3 regions of the Sphingobium yanoikuyae genome follow, and region 3 is predicted to be linked to each of the others. Evidence: predicted binding sites of a transcription regulator. Region 3 holds the regulator's gene; each other region holds the start of a gene.
What was found. The regulator LexA, encoded in region 3, represses DNA repair genes until DNA is damaged. The targets are predictions, from matches to a motif close to GTTCCNCNCTTGTTCT.
Positions count from the first base shown of each region.

Region 1: a site for LexA is predicted at 1,591-1,606, ahead of HH800_RS18680 (ImuA family protein). Genes of this name have one in related genera too.
Region 2: a site for LexA is predicted at 1,999-2,014, ahead of recA (recombinase RecA). Genes of this name have one in related genera too.

Region 1 is NZ_CP053021.1:3,885,435-3,888,695, reverse strand. It holds gene HH800_RS18685 (DUF6504 family protein) at 1-916, opposite strand, end outside; gene HH800_RS18680 (ImuA family protein) at 840-1,568, opposite strand; gene HH800_RS18675 (SOS response-associated peptidase family protein) at 1,698-2,357, shown strand; gene HH800_RS18670 (SOS response-associated peptidase) at 2,481-3,128, shown strand; gene HH800_RS18665 (DUF6961 family protein) at 3,137-3,261, shown strand, end outside.
Region 2 is NZ_CP053021.1:3,950,741-3,954,001, reverse strand. It holds gene HH800_RS29505 (methyl-accepting chemotaxis protein) at 1-402, shown strand, start outside; gene HH800_RS18995 (hypothetical protein) at 491-676, shown strand; gene recA (recombinase RecA) at 854-1,924, opposite strand; gene HH800_RS18985 (response regulator) at 2,037-2,393, opposite strand; gene HH800_RS18980 (ATP-binding protein) at 2,478-3,261, opposite strand, start outside.
Region 3 is NZ_CP053021.1:2,273,006-2,276,266, reverse strand. It holds gene HH800_RS11240 (ComEC/Rec2 family competence protein) at 1-1,262, shown strand, start outside; gene lexA (transcriptional repressor LexA) at 1,253-1,930, opposite strand; gene glp (gephyrin-like molybdotransferase Glp) at 2,035-3,219, opposite strand; gene moaC (cyclic pyranopterin monophosphate synthase MoaC) at 3,216-3,261, opposite strand, start outside.

The DNA of each region.
Region 1 (3,261 bases), 1.6 Mb from region 3:
AAGCAGTCCCGACCCGCACGGCCTGCCTGGCGCCATCGACCCGCTCGAAATGAAGATCGAGCCGGCGCGCGCCTGTCCCCGCGCGCAGCAGGAGGCGGGCAAGATCGGTGCACAGGTCCGCGATGACCTGGCCAATGGCATCGGCGGTACCGATCGGTTCGAGCAGGCTGCGCCGCACGCGCGGCAAGCTGGCGCGGTAGATCGGATCGATGGGTTCGGGCACCTGGCCCAGGGCCTGGTCGAGCCGTTTGTAGAGCTGCCGGCCGAACCGCTTGGCGAGGGGCGCACGCGGCGCGGCGATCAGCTGCTCGATGCGCTCGAACCCCATGCGGCGCAGTTCGCTCACGACGCCCGGCTCGATGCGCAGCGCCGACACCGGCATGATCGAGAGCGCGGCGCGCGTGGCCCCGGGCTCGATGATGTTCGGCCGTCCTGATGGCACAAACCGTGCCACCGCATGGGCGCAACCGGGCGTGTCGGCGACCGCGACCTGGCAGGCGAGGCCCGAGCCACTGACCCGGCGCATCATGTCCTTGAGGAGTGGCACTTCACCCTCGAAAAGATGGGCGCAGCCGGTAATATCGATCCACAGGCCATCAGATGGATCGGGCGCGACGATCGGAGAATAGCGCTTTCCTGCCCACAGAGCGAGCCGGCGCAGGCCCTCAAGATCTCCCTCGGGATCGGCATCCACGACGTCCAGGTCCGGCGCCAGCGACCGGGCGCGCGTTACCGTCATGCCGACGGCTATGCCAAGCCGGCGCGCCTCCTCGTCCACGGCCGCGATCAGGCGGCGGCCATGGTCGGCATGGGCGGTGACGAGGGGCGGTGCGCCGCCTTCAGGCGGCCTGCCGGCTTTGCGACGGATACGATCCGTCGACCAGCGCGGCAGGAACAGCGAGACAACCCGTCTCATCGCTTCCCTCTACGGTCCAGATTTGGGGTTCGGTGCCGCGCGCGCGCTCAAGCGCCAGCGACCAGCGCGGACGCGCGAGACCAGGATAGCCGAGCGCCTGGCTGGGCACGGCGCGCACCCGCCAGCGGGTCAAGGCGGCGCTGCCCTCTGCATAGCTTTCGGGCAGCATGGCGCGGCGAAAGACCATGGCCAATACGCCAGACTGTTCGGCGGCCAGTTGCAGCCGGCGCGAGGCGGTGAGCGACATTTTCCGCAGTTCCCCGACGACACCGCCAAGGCCGGGGTGACGCAAACATTCCTCCATCGCGATGAGGACGTTGGTGTCATTGCCCGCTTCCACGAAGATGACCCGATCGGGGTGGAGTCCGGCGAGATGCAGGGCCGGCGAGAACAGGTCGCGCCAGTGGAGGCACCAGATGATCTGGCCCTGCGACCGCGCGAGAATGCCGGCCAGGAAAATGGTCGCGGCTGCATCGTCGGAAAGGTCCGGACTGCCGGCGACCTCATGGAGCGCGCCGGTCGCTATGCCGCCGCCCGGCAGATGATCGTCAATGGCGTCGATGCCGAAGGGCAGCACCGGATGCCGACCGCCCACGGCTTCCACCTGCGCGATACGCGCACGCAGCTCGTCGAGGATGGCGGTTTTGGACATGGAGGCAGGGACTCGAAAATATATTCCCCATTTGTTCGCTCCAATCCTGCGCCAGAGTCAATGGCATTTCGTTCTTCATATGTTCCATGTTAAGGAGATGGCTTCGAGTCCCGGCAAGGAGGTCCCATCATGTCACGGCTGCATTGCGCGCGGGCGAGCATCGCCGAGATCGCGGCGCACTTCGGGGTCGATCCCTTGCCGTCGGTCGCGGTACCTGAGGAGACGGTGGAAGGGCTGCCGGGGCTGGTCGTCTTCGAGAAAGGCGGCCGGCGCCTGTTGCGGTCCATGACATGGGGTTTTCCGCGCCTGACCAAGGATATGCGCGCGCGCGGCGAAGAAGCGGGGCGGATCGGCTTGGTCGCTGATCTCACCAACCCAATGTGGGAGGAGATGGTGGTCGATCCGCGCTATCGCTGCCTCATCGTGCTCACCCATTTTGCCAATCCCGATGGCGTGCCCGGTGCCAAGACCAGGACCTGGTTTTCGGTGAAGCGCCAGCCGATCATTGCCTGGGCCGGATTCTGCCGAAACCTGCTGAGCGAGGGGCCGGTCTATGCCGGCATGACGATGGAGGCCAATGCCGCGATTCCGCCGACCAACGACCGGATGCCGGTGCTGCTTGATCCCCATGACTATGACGCCTGGCTGCATGGCGGCATCCAGGATGTGATCCGGTTCCAGTTCCGTTCGCCCTTTGCGGCAGAACGGATGGAGGTGCAGCAAACCGAGGATAGCTGGCGCAGCAAGGCGCCGCCGCCCGGAACGCAGGCGCAGGCGCTTTTGCTGTAGTCGGGGCGAGAAATTTGCCGGCTATCCTGCCAGACAGGCGGCTTTCCCGTCTTTCGCGCCATGATAGGATGAAGCTGGAATCGCCAACTGCTCCAGCCGCTTCGTTCGAACAGGAGGTCAGCCATCTGCAATCTCTACACCGAGCGTCTGAGCGCTGCCGAGGTGGCCGCCCATTTCGGCGTCGCCAACCCGGTCATGTCCAATGCCGGTGACGAGGTCTATCCCGGCACGCCGGGCCTCGTGATCCGGGAGGAAGCCGGGCAGCGCATCATGCAGTCGATGACCTGGGGCTTCCCGTTGCGCCTCAAGGGCATGGCCCCGACGGCAAAGCCCAAGCCTGTCAACAATATTGCCGATCTCGCCAAGCCGATGTGGAAAGGCCTGGCGGCCAAGCCGCAATGGCGCTGCCTCATCCCGCTGACGGCCTTTGCCGAAGCGGAGGGTCAAAAGGGCGCTAAGACCCGGACCTGGTTCAATGTGAAGGGACAGCCGATCTTTGCATGGGCGGGGCTATGGCGCGTGAGCGATGAATGGGGGCCTGTCTATTCGGGCGTAATGACCGATTGCAACGAAGCCATCCGGCCTGTGCATGATCGCATGCCGGTGCTTCTCATGCCAGATGATTATGAGCGGTGGCTTCACGGCTCATTTGATGACGCCGTGTCATTTCAGGACCGCTGCTTTCCCGATGCGTTGATCGAGATGACGCGCACCAGCGAATTATGGGTGAAGAAGAAGTCGGTAGTGGTCGAAACTCCGTCGTTCCTGTGACGCGGGAGATGGAACGCTGGGCCGAAGCGCTGGCCGTGGATCGTCAATATGGCGCTGGGGCGGCGGAGTTCATCGCTGGACGCGTGAAAGATCTCGCCATCAAGGGTGACGAAGCCGGCGTCATGCGCTGGCT
Region 2 (3,261 bases), 1.7 Mb from region 3:
GCCGTGGTGGCGCGCGAGGTGAAGACATTGGCGAGCCAGACGCGTGAGGCGGCGGCCGAGATCGGCCAGCGCATCGGCCATGTCCGGCTGGCGGTGGAGACGGTGGCGCAGGGGCATCTGCACATGGACGCGGCGATGGCGACCGCGAACGAGGTGTCGGCATCGGTCTTCTCGGCGGTGGCGCGCCATGGTGCCTTCAGCCGGTCGATCGCCGCGAGCCTGTCGGAAGCCGGATCGTCGAGCGACCATATCCGCCAGAGTGCGCGCCAGATCAGCGATAATGCAAGCGCGGCGGCAGCAGGCGCCCATGACATCGGCGTTGCGGCGGGGCAACTGGCAACGGTCGCGCATCGGTTGGACGATCGGGCGAGCCGGTTCCTGCAGGCGATCCAGGCAGGTTGAACCGCACAAAGCCTCTGGTAACGGCGCAAAAAGCAGCTAGTCTTGCACCCAATGGGTCCGGCACGGGCCGAAAATGGGAGAGAAGATCATGCTCGTCATGTTCGTCGGCGTCGATCGCACCGAAACCGCGGTCAACCCTACCCAGGTGACCTTCGTCTCATCCGTGACCGACGGCACCCGCATCCGCTTTGGCGAAGGCCGCAGCGTCACCGTGACCGAACCGATCGCCGAGGTGCTGGATTCGCTCAACCGCGCCCTGCGGCCGCACGAATAGCGGTCTTTTCCCTCTTCCCCTCCGTTGTGCCTGCATGGCGACAGCCCTGTCGCGCGCCCGGCAGGTAAAAGGCCCGCCGCGCCATCGCGCAACGGGCCTTTTCAGAGCGTGAAGCCAGAGGTGGACGAAAGGCAGGATCAGGCGCCCGGTTGATCCGGTCGGGCGCGGTCGTCCTGCTTAGTCGTCATCCCCCGCTTCGGGTCCGGCCATCATCCCTTCGGCGACTTCCTCGGTCTTGCCGCGGATCGCCTTTTCCAGGCGGTCTGCCATTTCGGGATTTTCCTTGAGGAAGGTCTTGGCGTTTTCGCGACCCTGACCAATGCGGACCGAGTCATAGGAGAACCAGGAGCCCGACTTCTCGACCAGCCCGGCCTTGACGCCGATGTCGAGCATTTCGCCGATCTTGGAAATGCCCTCGCCATACATGATGTCGAATTCGACCTGCTTGAAGGGCGGGGCGACCTTGTTCTTCACCACCTTCACGCGGGTCGCGTTGCCGACGATATCGTCGCGATCCTTGATCTGGCCGGTGCGACGGATGTCGAGACGGACCGAGGCGTAGAATTTGAGCGCGTTGCCGCCGGTGGTGGTTTCCGGATTGCCGTACATCACGCCGATCTTCATGCGCACCTGGTTGATGAAGATCACCATGCACTTGGAGCGGGCGATCGACCCGGTCAGCTTGCGCAGCGCCTGGCTCATGAGGCGCGCCTGCAGGCCGACATGGCTGTCGCCCATCTCGCCCTCGATCTCGGCACGCGGCACCAGCGCGGCGACCGAGTCGACGACGAGGATGTCGATGGCGTTGGAGCGGACCAGCGTGTCGACGATTTCCAGCGCCTGTTCGCCGGTGTCGGGCTGCGACACGATCAGTTCGTCAATGTCGACGCCCAGCTTCTTGGCATAGATGGGGTCGAGCGCATGTTCCGCGTCGACGAAGGCGGCGGTGCCGCCGGCCTTCTGGGCTTCGGCGATCGCATGCAGCGTCAGCGTGGTCTTGCCCGAGCTTTCGGGACCGTAAATCTCGATGATGCGGCCCTTGGGCAGGCCGCCGATGCCGAGCGCGATGTCGAGGCCGAGCGAGCCGGTCGAGATCGATTCAATCTCGATCTTCTCACGGCTGCCGAGCTTCATCGCGCTGCCCTTGCCGAAGGCGCGATCAATCTGGGCGAGCGCCGCCTCCAATGCTTTCTGTCTGTCCATTGTGCCTGTCTTCTTGGAATCGATGAGTGAGAGCATAGCGGTCATCGGCCTATCCCCTGTCAAGCGGATCGCGTCGAGTCACTCGGCGCCTGCCAATGATGTATCCCGTTTGTTCCTGCGGAACAAGAGGGGAACGGAAATTTCCTATCCTGCCTATTCAGTCGGCGAGAATCTTCTCCAGCGCGCGCTCCACGGCGCCGATGGTGAAGGGCTTGGCCAGCGTCGGCCGATCGGCATGGCCCTGCGGCAGATCATCCGCCATGCCGCCGGTGGCGAACAGGAAGGGAATCGACTGCTGCGCCAATATGTCGGCGACCGGCCAGCTTTTTTCACCCTGGAGATTGCAGTCGAGCAGGGCGGCGTCGAACCCGCCCTCGCGCGCCAGGGCGCACGCCTCGTCCACCGACGCGGCGGTCGCGTGGAGGCGATAGCCGAGCGCGTCGAGATAATCTTCCAGCATCATGCCGATCATCGCTTCATCCTCGACGATGAGGATGGACTTGCCGTCAGCCATGCGCCCTTGTCCCTTGTTCTTGCTTCCCATCGCTAGCCAAAGGGGCAGGCGATGCCCAGCATAATCGTTTGCCGGCGGGCAAGTTCATTCCACCGCCGGTCGCATCGCCAGCGCGTCGCGCGCCGCTTCGGCCAACTGGTTGACGGAAAAGGGCTTGGGCAGGAAGGCGACATTGGCGATGTCGATCGACTTGCGCAGTTGCTCCTCGGCATAGCCGGACATGAACAGCACGGGGAGGTCGGGGAAACTGCGTCGCGCCTGCGCCACCATCGCCGGCCCATCCATATTGGGCATCACCACGTCGGAGATCAGCAGGTCGATCTTCTCGCCGCCGCCCAGCACTTCCAGCCCCTGTTCGCCGTCGCTGGCAGTCAGCACCTTGTAGCCCTGCCGGGTGAGGGCGCGTTCGGCCACGGCACGGACCATATCCTCATCCTCGACCAGCAGCACCGTGCCGGTGCCCCAGGTTTCGCTGCGCTTGATCGGCGTCTTGGGCTTGGCCTGCTCGATGTCGCCGCCGGCATAGACCGGCAGATAGATGACGAAGCTGGCGCCCCGGCCCAGTTCGGATTCGGCGAAGATATAGCCGCCCGACTGCTTTACGATGCCGTAGACGGTGGAGAGGCCAAGACCGGTGCCCTTGCCCAGTTCCTTGGTGGTGAAGAAGGGTTCGAAGATCTTGGACAAGATGTCGGGCGGGATGCCGAGGCCCGTGTCGGACACGCGCAGCGCGGTATAGTCGCTGATCGGCAGAATTTGTTGCCGCATCTCGCGCACGCGGTTCGCCGGCACGCCATAGGTCTGGATATTGAGCGTGCCGCCTTCGGGCATGGCGTCGCGGGCATTGACCGCCAGGTTGATGATGACC
Region 3 (3,261 bases):
GCCTGCTGGCGCTGATCCCGCGCGCGGCGCTGGACTGGCCGCTGATGTTGATCGCGGCGGCCGGCGGCGCGCTGGCAGGGATCGGCTATACGCTGCTGACGGGCGCGGAGGTGCCGACGGTGCGATCCTGCATCGCGGCGCTGCTGGTGCTGGGCGGGCTGGCGCTGGGGCGCGAGGCGATCACCCTGCGGCTGGTCGCGACCGGGGCGCTGGTGGTGCTGGTCTTCTGGCCCGAGGCGCTGATCGGGCCGAGTTTCCAGATGAGCTTTGCCGCCGTGGTCGCGCTGGTGGCGCTGGGCGAGCATCGGCGGTTCAAGGGGTTCGCGATGGCGCGGGACGAGCCTTGGTTGCGCAAGGCCGGGCGAACGGTGGCGGCGATGCTGTTGACGGGGTTCGCCATCGAACTGGTGCTGGCGCCGATCGCGCTTTACCATTTTCACAAGGCAGGTTTGCTGGGCGCGGTAGCTAACCTCGTCGCGATCCCGCTCACCACCTTCGTCATCATGCCGCTGGAGGCGGTGGCGCTGGGCTTCGACCTCGTCGGGCTGGGTACGCCCTTCTGGTGGCTGACCGGCAAGGCGATCGCGCTGTTGCTGGCGGTGGCGCATGGCGTGGCGGCCAGCCCGATGGCGGTGATGCTGGCGCCGGCGGTGCCGGGCGGGTTGTTCGCGATCATCGTGGCGGGTGGTCTCTGGTGCCTGCTCTGGCGCAGTCGCTGGCGTTGGCTAGGGCTTGGGCCGGTGGCGGTCGGCCTGATCGGCATCACGCTGCTGGCGCCGCCCGATATCGTGGTGACCGGCGATGGGCGGCATGTCGCGGTGCGGACACCGGCGGGGACGATGGCGCTGCTGCGCGAGGGGGCGGGCGACTATGTCCGCGATGTGCTGAGCGAGAGCGCGGGCTATGACGGGACGCTGGAGGCGATCGCGACGATGAAGCAGGCGCGCTGTTCGACCGATCTGTGCGCGGTGACATTGCCACGGGGCGGGCGCGACTGGCATTTGCTGGTGACGCGCAATGCGATGCTGGTGGACCGGCCGGTGCTGGAGCGAGATTGCGCGGCGGCGGATATCGTCATCAGCGACCGGGGCCTGCCCTTTTGGTGCCGGCCGCGCTGGATGAAGATCGACCGCCGGCTGCTGTCGCGCACCGGCGGCCTGTCGATTGGCCTTGAAGGCGGCAAAGTTCACACCGTCCATCGGCCCGGCGACGCGCATCCGTGGATCGTGCGCCGCCGGCCCCGAACAGCCGGTCAGTTGTAGCGGCGTAGCAGGCCGGCGAGCTTGCCCTGGATGCGGACCTGGCGCGGATCATAGATCTGCGGTTCATAGGCGGCATTGGCGGGATCGAGCCGGACGCGCGATCCTTCGCGGCGGAAATATTTGAGCGTCGCTTCGGCGTCGTCGATCAGGGCGACGACGATCTGGCCCTCGCGCGCGACATCGGTGCGCTGGATCAGCGCGAAGTCGCCGTCGAGAATGCCGGCCTCCATCATCGAGTCCCCCGACACTTCGAGCGCATAATGATCGCCCGAGCCGAGCAAGGCGGCGGGGACGGAGAGCATGGTGTGGCTTTCCATCGCCTCGATCGGCACGCCGGCGGCGATGCGGCCGTGCAGCGGGATTTCGATCACGTCATTGGCGGCGGTCGGCAGCAGCACGGCGGGCGCCGATATCTTGGGCGTCGGAATGGCCGGCGCGGGCGCGCGGTGCATCGCATCGGGCAGCTTGAGCACTTCGAGCGCGCGGGCGCGATTGGGCAGGCGACGGATGAAGCCCCGTTCCTCCAGCGCATTGATCAGCCGGTGGATGCCGGACTTGGAGCGCAGGTCGAGCGCGTCCTTCATCTCCTCGAACGAAGGGGACACGCCGCCTTCTTCCAGCCGGGTCTGAATGAAGCTCAGCAATTCCTGCTGCTTGGGCGTCAACATCGGCGGTCCTCCATGGAACGAATGAAGAACGCATAGGAAACGGAAAGGGGCAAGTCAAGCGCGTTAAGCCATGCGCCGCTTTTGCCGGTCAGGCAGTCAGATAGTCAGGCGGTCAGGGGGATGATGTCGACCATGTCGCCGGCAATGGCGGGGGCTGAACCGGCCGGGCGGCGGATCAGGCAGTCGGCCAGCGCCATGGCGGCGGTGGCGGCGCTGTCCTGCGACGTGACCGAGACGATGCCGTCGGCGCCGCGATAGGCGCGCAGATAATCGTCGCGTTCCGCCGTCGCGCCGAGTGGGGCGGCAAGGCGGGCCTGCACGACCGGCGGCAGCGGCGCGCGCGATCCGGCGAGATGGCGGACCAGCGGGCAGAGGAAGAGGGTGCCGGTGACGAAAGCGGAGACCGGATTGCCCGGCAGGCCGAGGAAGGTGGCGTTCCCCAGGCGCCCGGCCATTAGCGGTTTGCCCGGCCGCATCGCGATCTTGTAGAAATCGAGCGTGCCGCCGGCGGCCGCAAAGGCGAGGCGGACATAGTCATGGTCGCCGACCGAGGCGCCGCCGGTCGAGACGATGATGTCGGCCTGTGCCGCCTGTTCCAGCGCCTGCGTCATGGCGGCGAGATCATCGGGCACGATGCCAAGGTCGATCACGTCGCAGGGCAGGGCGGCGAGCAGGGCGGCGAGCATCGGCGCGTTGGACGAGGGGAGATAGCCCGGCGGCGTCGGCGCGCCGGGGGGGACAAGTTCATTGCCGGTCGAGAGCAGGGCGATGCGGGGCCTGGCGCCGACGGGCAGGCTGCCATGGCCGCCAAGGACCGCAAGCGCGATCTGGCCCGGCGTGAGGCGGCTGCCGGCGCTGACCAGCAGCGTGTCGACGCGGAAATCCGAGCCGAGCGGGCGGACATGCCTGCCGGACGTCAATATGCCGTCATGCGCGGTCAGTTTGTCGCCATCGCGCGTGGCATTTTCCTGGATCAGGATCGCATCGGCGCCGGCCGGCAAGGGCGCGCCGGTGAAGATGCGGCAGGCCTGGCCCGGTTGCAGGGCCGGGATATCGGCGTCGCCCGCGCTGCTGGTGGCGACCAGCTGCCACGGCCCGGCGCCTTCGGATGCGCGCACGGCATAGCCGTCCATCGCGGAAAGATCGGCCCAGGGCTGGTCGCGGAGTGCGCTGATGTCGGTGGCGAGCCAGCGACCGGCACAGGCGGCGACGGGCACATGTTCGGCCGGCAACGGATTGGCAAGGGCAAGGAGCCGCGCCTGCGCGTCCGCGACCGGCATCAGGCTCATCGGTCGCTGCTCTCCGGCGCGGTCCAGTCGCCCGACTTGCCG